DNA from 2 places in the Aminobacterium colombiense DSM 12261 genome. Region 2 is predicted to be linked to the other one. Evidence: predicted binding sites of a transcription regulator. Region 2 holds the regulator's gene; the other holds the start of a gene.

What was found. Region 2 encodes HrcA, which represses chaperone genes, less so after heat shock. Its sites were predicted from a motif close to TTAGCACTCNNTNNNANNGAGTGCTAA; they were not measured.
Region 1: the regulator HrcA is predicted to act here: its motif matches at 3,006-3,032, upstream of groES (co-chaperone GroES).

The regions. Positions count from the first base shown of each region.
Region 1 is NC_014011.1:604,886-609,985, forward strand. It holds gene murJ (murein biosynthesis integral membrane protein MurJ) at 1-1,286, shown strand, start outside; gene AMICO_RS02915 (hypothetical protein) at 1,306-1,848, shown strand; gene tsaD (tRNA (adenosine(37)-N6)-threonylcarbamoyltransferase complex transferase subunit TsaD) at 1,855-2,868, shown strand; gene groES (co-chaperone GroES) at 3,072-3,362, shown strand; gene groL (chaperonin GroEL) at 3,400-5,037, shown strand.
Region 2 is NC_014011.1:1,470,233-1,475,332, reverse strand. It holds gene folK (2-amino-4-hydroxy-6-hydroxymethyldihydropteridine diphosphokinase) at 1-326, opposite strand, end outside; gene folP (dihydropteroate synthase) at 326-1,549, opposite strand; gene AMICO_RS07360 (histidine phosphatase family protein) at 1,636-2,286, opposite strand; gene hrcA (heat-inducible transcriptional repressor HrcA) at 2,466-3,485, shown strand; gene AMICO_RS07350 (nucleotide exchange factor GrpE) at 3,506-4,117, shown strand; gene dnaK (molecular chaperone DnaK) at 4,176-5,100, shown strand, end outside.

The sequences.
Region 1 (5,100 bases), 870 kb from region 2:
AGGCTTTATGGATTCTCCTTGTAGCTGGAACAGCTGTCGTTTTCGCGGGCGTTATCCTGTCACCATTTCTTGTTAAAATTATGGCGCCAGGTTTTGACTCTGTCAAAGCTTCACTTGCAATTTCCATGACGCAATGGATGTTCCCTTTTTTAATTCTGGTGTCTTTGGCGGCATTGGCCATGGGTGTTCTAAATAGTCTTGATTCATTCTTTGTACCGGCCATTGCTCCTGCCCTGAGCAATGTGGTATATCTTCTGATTCTCTTTTTCGCTGCGTCGCGGCTAGGAATATGGACCCTCATTATAGCTGTTTTAGCAGGAGGGGTCTGTCAGATGGTGCTTCAATGGGTTTGGAGCGCCTGGAATGGAGTTCTGCTATTACCGGAAAAACCGAATTCAAGAGATCCTGAATTACGGAAAATGATGAAACTTTTTTTCCCTTATGCAGCTGGTCTCTCATTGAATCAGATTAATCCTGTCATCAGCCGCGTATTAGGTTCTTTTCTCCAGGATGGCGCTATTTCTGTGCTGAATTATGCTAACAGAGTGATACAGCTTCCTCTGGGGCTTTTTGTCATTGCCATCTCCCAGGCAGTCCTTCCTGAACTTTCCCGCTGCGCAGTTGGAGATGAAAAGGAATTTCGAGAAACAATGCGAGATGCGGTAAGATTTGCCCTTTTTGTTATTCTTCCAGTGACAATAGGTCTTGTGCTGGTTTCTGATGAAGTAGTTAACCTGTTATTTTATCGAGGGGCTTTTAATGCGTGGGCATGGCACGCTACTGGTATAGCTCTGGCCATGTATGCCTGGGGGCTCCCGGGAATGGCCTGTACGACAGTTTTTCTTCGGGGGCTCTATGCTCAAAGCAACCCAAGATCGGCGTTGCTCGTGACTCTCTCAAGCGTGGTATCCAACGTTGTATTCTGTTTGCTTCTTGTCAAACCTATGGGCTTTGCTGGACTTGCTCTTGCCACTTCCCTGGGGTTCACTTTCTCATCATTTGCAGGAGGGTATCTTCTTGCCCGAAGCATTAATCACCCTCTTGACATTTTAGGCGTAAAATGGACCCTTCGTATTTCCATAGTTTTAGGCGCTATGGCTTTTACAGTGTGGAAGTTTAAATCTCTATGTCCTTATCCAGTAGATGCAGGGTTGCTTTTAAGATGCGGCTGGCTCTTCATAGTCATGCTTCTGGGGGCTTTGATATATATGGGAGGGACACTGGCCTTTCATTTTCATGAGTGGCAATGGCTTAGAGGTGCTCTTAAGCGAAGGGATAAAGAATAGATTAAGGAAGGAGAACATAATGACAAGGAATAAAATGAAACTGGTTTTGCTGGTTTCAATCCTGTTAATGGGGCTGACTGGAACTTTGGGGTGGGCTTCTAACTCTCTGCAAGGGAAGATTGACGAGCGAACAACTGTTATATGGATTGAAGGAACAGCGTTGGGAGATATGGTTATTGGGTCTCGTGCCCAGGCGGCATTTGTATATGTAGATGGCACCCTTTCCCATGCTGTTGCCTCAGATCCCAATGCACCGGAATGGCTGAAATGGCATTCAAACCATTATTCAGATAAAAAACTAAAGAACAGGGCGCTCTTTATCATGCGATACAAAGCCATAAAACGATGGTCTTTTTCTCCAGAAATGATTCGAATCGGTGAGTATAAAGTAACTGACGACGATATACTCACGAGCAAAGATTTCATGGCCGTTGGCGAGCTCCCCCCTGATAGTACGGGGACCTTGGCTTTTTCCGTGCCTGCAAAATATGTTCCCAAGGGCCGGAATATTCTTATTTCATTGGGTGATTTTTCTGGAGAGCTGAATGTTCCAAAGAGGTGACAATGAGTGGAAAGACGATTTTTAACATTAGGGATAGAGAGCAGCTGCGATGATACGGCTGTTTCAATACTAGATGGACAAAGGGATGTTAAGGCTGATTTGATATCAAGCCAGATTAAGGATCATGCTCCCTTCGGCGGTGTAGTTCCGGAATTTGCTTCGAGAAAACATCTTGAGGCGATTCTTCCCTTGGTCGACAGAGCGTTGGAAAATGCGGGAGTTAGCGATCCTGCCCAGGAGCTGTCACTAATTGGAGTAACTGCCGGGCCAGGGCTTATGGGATCTCTTCTTGTAGGGGTTATGACAGCCAAAGCTCTTGCTCAGACATGGCATCTTCCCATATTGGGCGTTAATCATCTTGAAGGGCACCTTTTTGCGAATGTAGTTGCTTCTCCTGATCTGGAACCCCCTTTCATCTGTCTTATTGTTTCTGGCGGGCATACAGAAATAATTTTAGCAGAGGATTTTGGGAACTACAGTCTCTTGGGAGCTACGCGAGATGATGCTGCTGGAGAAGCTTATGATAAAGTAGCCAAACTATTGGGCCTTGGTTATCCTGGAGGCCCTATTATCGATTCTCTTGCCCATAAGGGAAATAGCGAAGCCTTTTCCTTTCCCGTTCCTTTAAGATCAAGTGACGAGATTGCCTTTAGTTTCAGCGGCTTAAAGACAGCGGTACTATGGGCGGTAAAAGATTTGAAAGAAAAAAGTGTTGATCTTCCTATCGCTGATCTTTGCGCTTCTTTTCAGAAAGCGGCAGTGGAGGCTTTGATGACGAAAGTGGAACGAGCCGTCGAAGTGACGGGCATACGAAAAGTTGCTATATCAGGGGGAGTAGCTGCCAATCGAGGATTACGAAACGCTTTACAGAGAAAGAAAGACTGGAATGTGTTTATTCCACCAGCAATAAGGTGTACGGACAATGGGGTAATGATAGCAGCTGCTGCATATAACGGGTATAAAAGAGGCCTTATTTCCGACCTTTTTTTAACCCCCAATCCTTCATGGCCGCTGGTTTAGCGCTTATTAAAATTAAAAAAGTAAGAAAAAGATAGAAATTAAGAGTTAATAGGATAATATCATGAATAAACATGGCTAAACGCTTCTAGTTATCCTTGAGATTCAAAAGTAGGGCAATTAATATCTAAGCCGTTCGGTTAGCACTCAATGACAAGGAGTGCTAATATACGAGACAGGATATTATTATAGGGAGGGATTTTCGAATGAATTTAAAACCGCTTGGTGATCGTCTCGTGGTGAAGGTCATCAATCAGGAGGAAAAGACAAGGGGAGGAATTGTTCTTCCAGACACTGCAAAAGAGAAACCTCAAGAGGGAGAAGTTGTAGCAGTTGGCACAGGAAAAGTTTTAGAAAACGGCCAGAAGCTTCCTCTTGAAGTTAAGGTTGGCGACCGCATCATTTTCAGCAAATATGCTGGAACTGAAGTGAAGCTTGACGGAGACGAATACATCATCTTCAGCGAACGCGATGTGCTTGCGATTGTTGAAAAGTAAGAGACGAGAATTAGATCTTTAAGGGAGGAATACAAAAATGCCGAAGATCCTAACTTTTAGTGAAGAAGCCCGCCACGCCATGCTGCGTGGTATTGATAAAGTTGCTGATACAGTGGGGGTTACCCTTGGGCCCAAAGGACGGAACGTTGTCCTTGAGAAGAAGTTTGGCTCACCCACGATTACAAATGATGGTGTTACCATCGCAAAAGAGATCGATCTTGAAGATTCTTTTGAAAATACAGGCGCTCAGCTTGTTAAAGAAGTAGCTTCTAAAACAAACGATGTTGCTGGAGACGGAACTACTACCGCTACAGTTCTTGCCAGGGCCATCATTCGCGAAGGCATGAAGAACGTTGCTGCTGGTGCCAATGGGATGCTTATGAGACAGGGCATAGAGAAAGCCATCGACTTTGTGGTGGATGAATTGAAAAAAATGGCTATTCCCGTTAAGAACCGTGATAAGATTGCCCAGGTCGCCGCAATTTCCGCTAACGATTCCGGCATAGGCCAGCTTATAGCAGAAGCCATGGAAAAAGTCGGACAGGATGGCGTTATCACTGTTGAAGACAGCCAGACTGTTGGAACAACTCTTGAAATGGTCGAGGGACTTCAGTTCGATAAAGGCTATATCAGCCCTTACATGGTGACAGATCCTGAGAGAATGGAAGTCGCTCTTGATGATGCATATATCCTTATTCACGATGGAAAGATCAGCAATATAAAAGACCTTCTCCCAGTGCTTGAAAAAGTAGTGCAGACTGGTAAACCTCTTCTGATTATTGCTGAGGATGTGGAGGGAGAAGCTCTCGCCACCCTTGTAGTTAACAAACTGAGGGGCGTTATGCAGGTCGCTGCAGTGAAGGCCCCTGGTTTTGGTGAACGCCGCAAAGCCATGCTTAGCGATATCGCCATTGTAACTGGTGGTCAGGTTGTGAGTGAAGATGTAGGCATTAAGCTTGATAGCGCTGACATTTCCATGCTTGGTAAAGCAAAGAAAATCCGTGTTACCAAAGAAGAGACGACCATCGTTGAGGGTTCTGGTAATCCAGACGAGATCCGCAAACGGGCAGCCCAGATCAAACGCGAACTTGAAGACTCTACGTCCGATTACGATAGAGAAAAACTACAGGAACGCCTTGCCAAGCTCGTTGGCGGCGTGGCCGTTATACAGGTGGGGTCCGCTACCGAAACTGAGCAGAAAGAACTGAAGCACCGCATAGAAGATGCACTTAATGCTACAAGGGCTGCAGTAGAGGAGGGTATTGTAGCGGGTGGCGGCGTAGCCATAATCAACTGCATTGCCTCCCTCGAGAAATTCCTCGAGAACTTTAATGGTGATGTAAAAACAGGTGGAACTATTGTTCTGAGTTCCCTTTCGTCTCCCCTGCACCTTATCGCCCAAAACGCAGGATTCCAGGGCGATGTCATTGTTGAGAAAGTCCGCGGCTTAAGAGCTGGGAATGGTCTTGATGCGTCTACTGGCGAATATGTAGATATGATTGAAGCCGGAATAATAGACCCCGTTAAAGTTACGCGGAGCGCTTTGCAGAATGCTGGCTCCATAGCAGCCATGGTTCTGACTACTGAAGCTATTGTTGCCGATAAGCCGGAACCCAAGGGTGCAAGTCCCATGCCTGGCGGCCCCGGAATGGGCGGCATGGAAGGCATGTACTAGAATTTGTTATAAAGATGGAAGCCCCCACTTTGTGGGGGCTTTTTCTTTTACACTTCTTCCCTT
Region 2 (5,100 bases):
GTTGAGCTATCCAGCACTTCACCGTTTTCCAGAAGTAAAAGATCGATATCTATTTCCCGGGGTCCCCATCGCAATCTGTGGACACGTCCCATTTCCTGTTCTATAGACTTTACAACGGAGAGTAACTCTTCAAGATCAAATTTTGTATCAACAACGATACAGGCGTTTAAAAAACGGGGTTGATCTGTCACTCCCATAGGCGCCGTTTCAAAAATGTCACTTTTAGCAATGATGACAACGCCCTTTTCCTTGAGAAGCTGTACTGCTTTCCTCAAGTTATTCATTCGGTCGCCGACGTTGCTTCCAATACCTAGCGCTAGGCGCATCACAATTCTGCCTCCCTTATGGCATCGATCACTTCTAAAACGTCATGGCTTGCCTCTACGTCATGAACCCGCACAAGTTCAACCTTTTCTCCAGCACAATAGGCAGAAACGGCCATGGTCCCATAAAGGCGTGACTCAGGGTTTTCTTTATTAAGGATGTTCTTGATAAATCCTTTCCTTGAATGACCTATAAGAAGTGGGCGCCCAAGACTTCGAAAGGATTGGATAGACTTAAGGATACGGAGATTGTCCTGTAAACGTTTCCCAAATCCGATCCCAGGGTCAATTATAACGCGATCTGCCGAAACCCCCACATTTTCCAGTTCTTGGAGTTTCTTTTCAAAATAATCAATGGATTCTTCAACGACATTGTTGTAAAAAGGATTTGACTGCATGGTTTGGGGTGTGCCTTGGATATGGGACAACACATAGGGAAGCCCTGTTTCGGCAACTGCCTGAAGCATGTCGCTGTCGAGGGTAAACCCTGATATATCATTAATGATATCTGCTCCATTCTCTGCTGCGACCCTTGCGATATTCCCTTTATACGTGTCTACAGAGATAACCTGTTCAGGAAATTTTTTTCTAAGAGCTCGAAGTACTGGGAGCAGACGGCCTTTTTCTTCTGTTTCTGAAATTGGTTCGGATCCGGGTCGGGTAGACTCTGCCCCTATGTCGAGGATATGGGCGCCCGCGTCGATCATTTTTTGAGCCCTTATAAGAATCTCTTCTATGTCGGCAGTGAAAAGCCGGCTGTCTGAGTAAAAGGAATCCGGAGTTATGTTAAGGATGCCCATGATCTTCGTTTTCCCTTTGCCGAGACCAAGGGTGCGGCCGCCTGGCAGGGTAATGTCCCACGCGGCAATATGGCTTTTCCGAAAGGCGGCATAAAGGGCTTTGCGCAGTGTATCGAGTCCCCAGCATGACATGGCTTCCAGCTTGGGGAAGATAGCCTTGTACTGGCCTTCTGTTCCAATTAACAGAACGTCGCTTCTCTTCGTTCTTCCATCAATAACGTTGCGGTGCACTATAGCATCGCCCCCTCGGGCGAGCATTTCCTGCTTTAAATAGGCGGCTGCGCGAAAATCGACCTGGGGGATCCAAAAGGAAAGAACTTCCCTTTTGGGCAAAAAGTACGCCGCGGATCGGGGGTCAGCCCCGATCTTTGCTATTAATGATAAAAGATCGTCGCTATTAAGTATCTTTAATTCGTATGTAGCCAATGCACAGATCCCTTTCTCAGAATATTTTTAAAGAAGGTGAAGCACAAAGATAATAAGTCCTCTTGATGAGGAGGTCAAGAAAAAGGTTAAATCCACTCGGTGACAACCTTCTTTAAATGGGATGTCTGATTTAAACAGAAAAGGCCGTATCCTCGTTTAGGGTCATAGATAAGGACGCTGTATGAAGCGGTGTCCATATGTATTTTCCAGAAATAGGGTACAGGTATTCCCAGACAAGCGGCGATAAGGGGTTTAAGAACAGTGCGGTGGGAAACGAGGACAAAGGTTGTTCCTTCATGTTTTACCACAAGTTCCTTTAGAGCAGCAAAAGATCGCTGCTGTATCTCAATGAGTGTTTCGGCCCCAGGCAGGGCAAGCCTTTCAGGGCTGGTCAACCATATATTCCATTCATGGGAGTATTCAAAAGCAATCTCTGATTTGAGACGTCCTTCCCAGCTGCTAAAATATATATTGTTGAGCCCTTCATGAATCATAACTTCATTCTTGCTGCAGGCGTCAGCTATTTCAGAGGCTGTCTGCCGTGCCCTCAATAGCGGACTCGAATATATAGCCGAAGGGGAGAAGGGGATGATGGCTTTCCCAAGATCTCTTGCCTGTTCCAGCCCCCGTTCATTCAGTGGGTAGTCGATCCGACCCCTGAATCGTTCCTCTCTGTTCCCTTGGCATTCTCCGTGCCGGGCTAAAAGAATTGTCGTATGTTTATATTGGGTAGCCATCATAAAGCCTCCTTATTGTTATCTATGTCAACCTTTATAACAGAAAATTGAAGGAAGAACAAAAAGGTTGACCAGTCTTGACAATACTTCTAAGGGTTGATAATCTACCTTTTGTAAATAGTGAGGCTAGCACTCATTGACACAGAGTGCTAATACACCCTCAAAAGGAGGGGAGATTCATGCTTACCGAGCGGCAACTCGAGATTGTTCTAGCCGTTGTATATGAGTATATCCAGACTGGAGAGCCTGCTGGTTCCAGAACTATTGCCCGTAAATATCTGAGAGGGTGCAGTGCCGCTACTGTTCGTAATGAAATGTACGATCTTGAGCAGATGGGGTACTTCTATCAGCCTCATACTTCTGCAGGGCGTCTTCCTACATCCAGGGCCTATCGCCTTTACGTTGATTCCATATTACATAGAAGAAGGGTTCCCCCAATAGGATTTGAACACTGGCGGAATGGCATAAGCGATCAGAAGCAGGGGATAGAATCCCTTCTTTCATATGCCTCTCAACTTCTCGGTCGTGTTACAAATTATGTGGGAGTGGCTGCTATTTCTTCCCTTCACGAAGTGGAGATACAGAGGGTTGATTTTTTGTGTCTTGGTGGCAATGCCGTTTTGGTCATACTTATTCTCGAAGGCGGGCTTGTCCACCATAATATGGTAACGTTACCTTGCGAACTCTCACAGGATTCTCTGGATGAGCTGGCTAGGCGGATTAACATGGTAGCTGTGGGGCATCCGTGGTCAGAAGTCCGCGAAGTGTTGTACTCTTACGTACTCGAGGGGCTTGAAAAGCTTTCCAGTGCATGCCGTGCCGCAATCCTTCAGATGGACGCCTTATTACAAAAATATAATTACAAGCTCTTTACTGGCGGCGCTCAGCATATTTTAAGCTTGCCGGATTTTCAGGATGTCAGCAAACTTCAGGCCGTGATATCCCTTCTCGAGGAAGAGTCGTCCCTCGTTGAAATGGTGGGGCGATGCTCAGTTGGCGGAGAAGTCTGCGTGACTATCGGGGACGAAAACCCGGAAGTCGGCATGCAAAATTGTTCTGTTCTTATGGTTCCGTCCCGCAAGAGAGGGCGCAAAACTGTTTTGGGCATTATTGGCCCCATGAGAATGGATTATGAAAAAACCATTGCTGTTCTTGAAGCGATGATGGCAGATATTGAAGAAGACGATACGAATTCATAAAATAAGGAGGTTTGTGTTCTATGACCCCTGGAGATAAGGATTTTCAGGCTCAGGATTCTCCTATGGAAGAGGCAGTAGAAAAGGTAGAGACTGCAGAGCTTCCTCAAGAAAAGATCCTTGAAATTGTAACAAGGGAAAAAGAAGAAATGGAAAAAGTTATAGAAGAGCTTAAAAGTGAGAATGAAGCATTGAGAACTGCTGCCGCCTCAGCCAGAGCCGATTTCCATAACTTCAAAAATAGAGTGGATAGAGAAAAGGAACGGTACATTCGTTTGGCTGGAGAGCGGATTGTTTTGCTGCTTTTGCCAGTTCTCGATAACCTCGACAGGGCTTTGAGCCAGTCAGAGAAAACTGAGGAACAGGATATTCGAACGGGAGTTGCTATGGTTCGCCGCCAATTCCTATCGGTGCTTGAGAGTGTTGGGGTTTCTGAGATCCCTACAGAGGGAGAAGTTTTTTCTCCGGCTTGCCACGAGGCCGTAGGAATAGAGGATGTGGAAGATCCTGAAAAAGATGGGATTGTTATATTGGAACTTCAGAAAGGCTACAGAATGGCCGACAAGGTGATTCGAGCCTCCAGAGTTAAGGTTGGCAAATATAGAGGAAACAAAGAAGCGAATCAAGATGCTTAGTATAGAGCTCAATTAAGAATTTCGCAGAAAATTATACTCTTTTCTAGAGGTGATATGTATGTCAAAGGTAGTGGGAATAGACCTAGGAACGACCAACAGCTGTATAGCTGTTAAAGAAGGAGATAACATAACTATTATATCGAATGCGGAGGGGGCGCGAACAACGCCCTCAGTGGTAGCTTTCACTAAGGATGGGGAACGGCTCGTTGGTCAGCTGGCCAAACGGCAGACCATCGTTAATGCGGATCGCACCATCCTTTCTATTAAAAGGGACATGGGAAGTGAAAAAACAGTTCAGATTGACGGCAAAGCCTACACTCCACAGGAGATTTCTGCCATGATACTGCAGAAATTGAAACGGGATGCTGAGGATTATATTGGCGAACCTGTGACAAAGGCAGTTATAACGGTTCCGGCTTATTTTACCGATGCTCAGCGCCAGGCGACGAAGGATGCCGGTACCATTGCCGGACTTGAAGTGCTTCGGATTATCAATGAACCCACCGCGGCAAGCCTTGCCTATGGAGATTCAAAGCAGGGAGAAAGCAAGCTGCTTGTTTTTGACCTGGGCGGCGGAACCTTTGATGTATCCATTCTTGACGTAGGTGAGGGCGTGTGCGAAGTGCTTGCCACCTCCGGCGACAATATGTTGGGCGGCGACGATTGGGATAGTCGTATCGTAGGGTGGATGGTCGCTGAATTCAAGAAGCTGGAAGGCATCGACCTGAAGAATGACCGCATGGCGCTGCAGCGCTTGCGAGAAGCGGCGGAGAAGGCCAAGGTGGAACTTTCCTCCATGCCGGAAACTACCATATCCCTGCCCTTTATTACGGCAAATGAAACTGGGCCTAAACATCTCGAAATGTCCCTTTCCCGGGCCAAGTTCGAAGAGCTGACCCAAGACCTTATGGCCAGGGTGGAAGGCCCTGTAAATCGGGTATTGAGCGATTCTGGCCTTTCCGCAAAGGATTTGGATAAAATAT